2 regions of the Nocardioides sp. HDW12B genome follow, and region 1 is predicted to be linked to the other one. Evidence: riboswitches for the same ligand, from Rfam matches in the RefSeq annotation. Region 1 holds a riboswitch; the other holds the start of a gene.

Evidence for each region. Region 1 has a riboswitch for cobalamin ahead of G7072_RS13755 (ribonucleoside-diphosphate reductase subunit alpha). Riboswitches for the same ligand answer to the same signal wherever they lie in the genome.
Region 2: another riboswitch for cobalamin. It lies ahead of G7072_RS05230 (prenyltransferase/squalene oxidase repeat-containing protein); the one in region 1 lies ahead of G7072_RS13755 (ribonucleoside-diphosphate reductase subunit alpha).

The regions. Positions count from the first base shown of each region.
Region 1 covers NZ_CP049867.1:2,937,245-2,941,220, reverse strand. The annotation lists gene G7072_RS13755 (ribonucleoside-diphosphate reductase subunit alpha) at 1-2,066, opposite strand, end outside; cobalamin riboswitch at 2,205-2,422, opposite strand; gene G7072_RS13750 (SigE family RNA polymerase sigma factor) at 2,512-3,102, shown strand; gene G7072_RS13745 (hypothetical protein) at 3,099-3,976, shown strand, end outside.
Region 2 covers NZ_CP049867.1:1,092,437-1,096,412, forward strand. The annotation lists gene lepA (translation elongation factor 4) at 63-1,937, shown strand; cobalamin riboswitch at 2,009-2,155, shown strand; gene G7072_RS05230 (prenyltransferase/squalene oxidase repeat-containing protein) at 2,226-3,308, shown strand; gene G7072_RS05235 (hypothetical protein) at 3,308-3,976, shown strand, end outside.

The DNA of each region.
Region 1 (3,976 bases):
ATCGCCTCCCGCACAGCCGGCGTCCACAACCCGCGCGCCTTGAGCTCGCGCGTCAGCGCCGCGTTGACCTGGAGAAACTCGCCCGACAGCGTCTCGCGCTTGAACAGGTTCGACACCTGCGGCTCGATGCACTCGTAGGCGCCCACGATCGAGGCGATCGTCGCGGTCGGCGCGATCGCCACCAGCAGCGCGTTGCGCAGCCCGTGCTCGGCGACGTCGGCGCGCAGCCGCGCCCACCGGGCGTCGCCGTCCTGGACGGTCGAGGAGGTGACGCCCCACAGGTCGGGCTGGAGCACGCCGCCGGCCGCGCGGGTCTCGGCGTACGCCGGGTGCGGGCCGTTCTCGCGGGCGAGCTCGCACGAGACCTCGAGCGCGGTCAGGTAGATCTCCTCGGCGACCTGCGTCGACAGCCGTCGCGCCTCGGGGGAGTCGAAGGGCAGCCGCAGCGCGAAGAACACGTCCTGCAGCCCCATCACCCCGAGCCCGACCGGACGCCAGCGCGGGTTGGAGGCGGCCGCCTCGTCGCTGGGGTAGAAGTTGATGTCGATGACGCGGTCGAGCAGCGGTACCGCCGTGCGCACGGTGGCGCGCAGCTTCTCCCAGTCCAGCGCCTCGGTCACCTCGAGGCTCTCGGGCACCGAGACCGACGCCAGGTGCTGGGCGAGGTTGACCGAGCCGAGGTTGCACACGGCGGTCTCGTCGTCGGAGGAGACCTCGATGATCTCGGTGCACAGGTTCGACAGGTGCACGACCGGGCCGCCGGGGGTGTCCCGGGTCTGGTTGCAGGTGCGGTTGGCGGCGTCCTTGAAGGTCATCCAGCCGTTGCCGGTCTGCGCCAGCGTGCGCATCATCCGGCTGTAGAGGTCGCGCGCCCTGACCTGCTTGACGAAGCGGCCCTCGGCCTCGACCCGGCGGTAGGCGACGTCGAACGCCTCGCCCCACATGTCGGGCAGCTCCGGCGCCTGGTCGGGGTCGACGAGCGACCAGAGCTCGTCGGCCTCCACGCGGCGCATGAACTCGTCGGGCACCCAGTGGGCCAGGTTGAGGTTGTGGGTGCGGCGCGCGTCCTCGCCGGTGTTGTCGCGCAGCTCGAGGAACTCCTCGACGTCGGGGTGCCACGGCTCGAGGTAGACGCAGGCCGCGCCCTTGCGGCGACCGCCCTGGTTGACCGCGGCGACCGACGCGTCGAGCGTGCGCAGGAACGGCACGATCCCGTTCGACTGGCCGTTGGTGCCGCGGATCAGCGCCCCGCGCGAGCGGACCCGGGAGAAGGCGATGCCGATCCCGCCGGCGAACTTCGACAGCTTCGCCACCTGGGCGTAGCGGGAGTAGATCGAGTCGAGGTCGTCGCGCGGGGAGTCGACGAGGTAGCACGACGACATCTGCTGGTGGCGCGTGCCGGAGTTGAACAGCGTCGGGCTGCTCGGCAGGTAGGCGTGCGACGACATCAGCCGGTAGAACGTGATCGCCTCGGCCGGGCTCTGCGCCAGACCGCAGGCGACGCGCAGCAGGAAGTACTGCGGCGTCTCCACCACCTCGCGGGTCTGGGGGTGGCGCAGCAGGTAGCGGTCGTAGACGGTGCGGAGCCCGAAGTACTCGAAGCGCCGGTCGGCCCCGTGGTCGACGGCGAAGTCGAGCTTGCGGGCGTTGTCCTTGACGAACGCCGCCGTCTCGTCGCCGATGAGGCCCTCGGCGTGGCCGAGCGCGACCGACTGGCTGAAGGAGGCGACGCCCTGGTTGCGGACCTCCTTGTCGACGTAGCCGGCGAGCAGCCGGGCGGCGAGCCGGGAGTACTCCGGCTCCTCGCCGATCATGTCGGCGGCGGTGCGGATCGACAGCCGGTCGAGCTCGGCGGTGGTGGCACCGTCGTACAGCCCGCTGATGGTGCGGGTCGCGACCCGCATCGGGTCGACGTCGACCAGCCCGTCGGCGCAGCGGTCGACCGCGCGCACGATCTTGTTGAGATCGACGACCTCGGAGTCGCCGTTCCTCTTGCGCACCTGCATCGTGGTGCGGCCCTGGGGGGAGGGGGTGGGTGCTGGGCTGGTTGCTGCGGTGACCGTCATGCTCTCTCCTCGCGAGATCGGTCCTGGAGGGTCCGGCTCGCGAGCAGGCGACGGCGTACGACGGCAACGTCCGAGGGTGACCCGGCGCAGCGACGCAGCAGCCGTCGGCCGTCCCACGAGGCCTCGGACCACCGGACCCGGCGGGTCCGGCGCGCTGGCAGGTCTTCGGACTCGTGGGCGCGCCTCCCGATCGCTCGGTCGACCCCTACCGGCCGTCGCTTCCCAGGCTCGCGCCCAGTGCTCATGACGGCTGTCGTTCCCACTCACCGCTGCGGGGCAGTCCCGGAGTCGAACCGGGTTCCCTCTTGCCTCCCGACGTCTGGCTGACGTCGGGAACCAGCTGCGTGCGCCACCATATGTAGGGGCCGCGGCGAAAAGTGGGACCACATCTTGGGGCGGCGTGTCGAAAGGGAAAATCCCAGACGCTCTGGGCAACCATTCACCCATGCCGGGCGGTACAGAGGGTGTGAACACGACGACCACCGGACGCGACGAGGCCAGGCCCCGGGCCGGGCGCGGGGAGCGGACCGGCGACCCCGGACGGGTGGGCTTCGACGACTTCGTCGAGGCCCGCTCCAGCCGCCTGCTGCGGCTCGCCTACCTGCTCACCCGCGACCACGCCCTGGCCGAGGACCTGCTGCAGACCGCGCTGACCAAGGCGTGGTTCGCCTGGGGCCGCATCGACGGCGAGCCCGAGCCCTACGTCCGCCGCGTCCTGGTGAACACCTTCGCCAGCGCCTGGCGGCGCAAGTGGAACGGTGAGCGCCCCACCGAGGAGCTCCCCGACGCCGGGGCCGGCGACTTCGCCGGCGCCAGCGACCACCGTCACGACCTGTGGGACGCCCTGGGGCGTCTGCCGCGCAAGCAGCGGGCCGTCGTGGTGCTGCGCTTCTTCGAGGACCTGTCCGAGGCCGACACCGCCCGGGTCCTCGACTGCAGCGTCGGCACCGTCAAGAGCCAGACCAGCAAGGCCCTGGCCAAGCTGAGGATCGACCCGGCGCTCGTCGCCGGCCCCGGAGAGGGGGAGGCACGATGAGGATCGACGACCTGAGGACCACCCTGGCCGAGCACGCCGACCTGGCCCACGACGACGGCCTGCACGGCCGCGCCGGTGCCGTCCGCGGGCGCGTCCGCGCCGTACGCCGTCGTCGGGCCGTCGTCGCGGCGGCCTGCGTCGCCGGCGCGGTGCTCGCCGTACCCGCCCTCCGCGCGCTGGAGGTGGCTCCGCCGGAGCCCGCCTCCGAGCGCGACCTCGCCGGCCGGACGGCTCCGGAGAGCCTGGTCTCGAACGGCTTCACCTACGACTTCTCCGGCGGCGTCGAGGGCCCGGCCGACCGGCCGCTGGACCTGCGCCTGCCGGCGACCGACGAGCCCCGGCTGGTCAGCTGGACCGTCAACGCCGGTACGGGAGGCGCGGTCGAGGGGCCGGTCACCGGCAGCCTCGTCGACCGGCAGGCCGGCGAGCTCACCGCCGGCTGGACCGGCGGCGCGAGGGGCTTCGAGACGTGGCGGCTGGTCCCGCCCGGTGGGCCGGCGTCCTACCGGCTGGTGCCGGCCGCCGAGACGGACGGCGAGATGGCGATCGCCGTCTACACGCTCGGCGACGAGGTGCCGCCCGGCGTGAGCGGTCAGGGCATCGTCTTCCGCGACCAGGTCGACGGCGCCGAGCTGCTGGGCGCCGCGATCGGCCGGCCGGGCCAGGCGTCGGTGTCCTTCGAGGTCGAGGTCCCCGAGGGCATGCTGCGGCTGACCGACGTGTGCACGGCCGACGCCCAGGACCACATGATCCGCGTGCGCGTGGACGGGGAGCGCGGCTGGAGCGGCACCTCGTGCGCCGGTTCGGCACCGCGCGACGCGGGCGGCGGCGGGTGGTTCGGCTTCGAGCTCGCCGGGACGAAGAAGGAGGACGG
Region 2 (3,976 bases), 1.8 Mb from region 1:
CCCAGCGGCCAGTCATCACCCAGCCCCGCCCAGATCATCGCCCAGTCATCGCAAAGGGAGTCGTGTCCAAGTCCTCGAGCCGTCCCGCGGCGCCTCAGCCGGGCAGCACCGACCCGTCGATCATCCGCAACTTCTGCATCATCGCCCACATCGACCACGGCAAGTCGACGTTGGCCGACCGCATGCTGCAGCTGACCGAGGTTGTCGACGCCCGCAGTGCCCGCGCGCAGTACCTCGACCGCATGGACATCGAGCGCGAGCGCGGCATCACCATCAAGAGCCAGGCCGTCCGCATGCCGTGGACGGCCCGCAGCGGTGACGAGAGCGGCACGACGTACGTGCTCAACATGATCGACACCCCCGGCCACGTCGACTTCACCTACGAGGTCTCCCGCTCGCTCGAGGCGTGCGAGGCCGCGGTCCTGCTCGTCGACGCCGCCCAGGGCATCGAGGCGCAGACGCTGGCCAACCTCTACCTCGCCCTCGGCGCGGACCTGCACGTCGTCCCGGTGCTCAACAAGATCGACCTGCCGGGTGCGGAGCCGGAGAAGTACGCCGCGGAGCTCGCCGGCATCATCGGCTGCGACCCGTCCGAGGTGCTGCGCGTCTCGGCCAAGACCGGCGAGGGCGTGCCCGAGCTGCTCGACGAGATCGTGCGCCAGACCCCGCCGCCCACCGGCGACGCCGACGCCCCGGCGCGCGCGCTGATCTTCGACTCCGTCTACGACACCTACCGCGGCGTCGTCACCTACGTGCGCGTCTTCGATGGCAGCCTCACCCACCGCGACCGGATCAAGATGATGTCGACCGGCGCGGTGCACGAGATGCTCGAGGTCGGCGTCATCTCGCCCGAGCCGCTGAAGTCCGCCGAGCTCGGCGTCGGCGAGGTCGGCTACCTCATCACCGGGGTGAAGGAGGTCCGCCAGTCCCGCGTCGGCGACACGGTGACGTGGCAGAACAACGGCGCGACCGAGCCGCTGAGCGGCTACAAGCACCCCAACCCGATGGTGTTCGCGGGTCTCTACCCGATCGACGGCGACGACTACCCGACCCTGCGCGAGGCGCTCGACAAGCTGCAGCTCAACGACGCGGCGCTGGCCTACGAGCCGGAGACCTCCGGCGCGCTGGGCTTCGGGTTCCGCTGCGGCTTCCTCGGCCTGCTGCACATGGAGATCGTCCGTGAGCGGTTGGAGCGCGAGTTCAACCTCGACCTGATCTCCACCACCCCCAACGTCGTCTACGACGTGACGATGGACGACGGCTCGACGGCCCAGGTCACCAACCCCAGCGAGTTCCCCGCGGGCAAGATCGCCGAGGTGCGCGAGCCGGTGGTGAAGGCCACGATCCTCACGCCGAAGGAGCACATCGGCACCATCATGGAGCTCTGCCAGGCCAAGCGCGGCAACCTCCAGGGCATGGACTACCTGTCCGAGGAGCGCCTCGAGATGCGCTACACGATCCCGCTGGCCGAGATCGTCTTCGACTTCTTCGACAACCTGAAGTCGCGCACCAAGGGCTACGCCTCGCTCGACTACGAGACCACCGGCGACCAGGCCGCCGACCTCGTCAAGGTCGACGTGCTGCTGCACGGCGACCCGGTCGACGCGTTCAGCGCGATCGTGCACCGCGACGCCGCCTACGCCTATGGCGTCTCGCTGGTCGGCAAGCTCAAGGAGCTCATCCCGCGCCAGCAGTTCGAGGTGCCGATCCAGGCCGCCATCGGCAGCCGTGTCATCGCGCGCGAGACCATCCGCGCCATCCGCAAGGACGTGCTCGCCAAGTGCTACGGCGGTGACATCAGCCGCAAGCGCAAGCTGCTGGAGAAGCAGAAGGCCGGCAAGAAGCGGATGAAGATGGTGGGCCGCGTCGAGGTCCCCCAGGAGGCGTTCATCGCCGCCCTCAACACCAGCGACCCGGGTCCGAAGGACAAGAAGTAGCGCCTCCCGCAGGCTCCGCGCGCAGCGCACGCGGGGCGACGTACGCCACAGGGGAGGGGTGCCCGAGCGGTGCTAGGGTGAGGCGCCGCCGTCCGGCGGCACACAACTCATTCACCTCGCCTGCCAGGGGAAGCCGGTCCAAGTCCGGCGCTGACCCGCAACCGTAGCCCTCCCTCGGGAGGGGAGCCGGAACACCTGCGGCCAGGGGATCTGACATCCACGCTGTCGCGGAACGCAGGTGGACTCCCTCCCGGGGTCCTGCCTGCATTGCAGCGGGAAGGGAAACCGATGCGCTTCCAGCGCTCTGCTCACCGAGCCCTCCTGGGACTCACCACCCTCGCCGTCGCCGCCGGTACGACGTTCGTCGGCCCGGCCGCCCAGGCCGCCACGGCTCCGGCGAGCGCCACCTCCGGCTGGCTGACCTCGCAGCTGCAGGACGGCATGCTGTTCACGACCTACGACGGGGTGCAGTACTCCAGCCCGGGCGTGACGCTCGACGCCGCCACGGCCATGCAGACCGCCGGCGTCCGGGCAGCGGCCCGCGACCGGGTGCTCGACCGCTTCGAGCGCGACGGCGCCGACTACTACGCGCCCGGAGGCAACGACTCCGCAGGCGGGATCGGCAAGACCCTGACCTTCGTCCTCGGCGAGGGCGTCGACGCCGACACCTTCGAGCCCGGCCTCGACGAGCGCCTCGAGGACCGTCTCGTCACGAGCGGGCCCGAGGCGGGGCGCGCGAAGGACGAGGGCGCGCCGGACTACAGCAACACGATCACGCAGAGCTTCGTCGTGCGAGCCCTGACCCTGGACGCCCCGGGCGCCGCGAGCGCGGAGCGCGCGACCGACTTCCTGCTGCAGCAGCAGTGCGAGGCCGGCTTCTTCCGGACCTACATGGACTCGGCCGACTTCACCTGTGACGGCGGCACCGACGAGGAGAGCGGGCCGAGCGTGGACGCCACGGCCTTCGCCGTGCTGGCCCTGGCCGAGTTCGAGCGCACGAGCGGCAGCGACCCTGTCGTCGACACCGCGCTCGCCGACGCCCGACGGTGGCTCCTGCGGACGCAGGCCGCCAACGGCTCCTTCAGCGACGAGGGAGTCCGCAACGCGAACTCCACCGGCCTCGCGGCGCACGCACTGTCCGAGCTCGGTCGCAGCGCCGCCGCCCGCGACGCCGCCCGCTGGGTCGCGAAGCTGCGAGTCACCACGAAGATCGCCAACCAGACCGCGCTCGACAAGGCCGACGTGGGCGCCATCGCCTACACCGCGGCCGACCTCGCCGCGGCCAAGCGACGCGACATCACCGCCGACCGGCTGTACTACTGGCACAACGCCTCCGCGCAGGCGCTGGTCTCGCAGAACCTGATCGGCTGATGCAGCTCCGGCTCGCTCCGTCGAGGGCGGCGACCGTGGTCGCCGCCCTCGCGGTCTCGTTCGCTGCCCTCCCGGTCGTGGCGGGCGGGGCTCCCGCGGTCGCCTCGGCCGGCGCGTGCTCGCCGGGGACCGGCGTCACGATCGTGGTCGACCGGAACCCCGGCGACGGCGCCGAGGGCGCGAAGTACTGCGCGTCCGGCAGCGGCCGGACGGCCAAGGCCGCGATGGAGGCCGCCGGCGTGCCGGTCGAGGAGGTCAGCTCCGAGCCGGGCTTCGTCTGCAAGATCCAGGGCTACCCCGCGGAGCAGTCCTGCCAGCAGACGCCGCCGGCGAGCGCCTTCTGGAAGCTCTACTGGTCCAACGGCACCTCGGCCAGCTGGAACGTGAGCTCCTACGGCTACGCCTCCCTCCGGGTGCCGACCGGTGGCTCGGTGGGCTGGGCCTACCAGGGCGGCGGCTCGGGGGCCCCCGACGGCTCCCCGAGCACGAAGCCGTCCCCGTCACCCTCGAAGCCGGCCGGTGGGTCCGGGGGGAGCACGAAGCCCTCACCCTCACCGAGCCAGCCGTCGGCCACGCCGTCGACGTCGGCCCCGGCGCCCTCCGCGTCCGCCTCCACCGCACCGAGCGCGAGCGCCTCGGCCGCGGAGCAGGCCGGTCCGAAGGTCAGG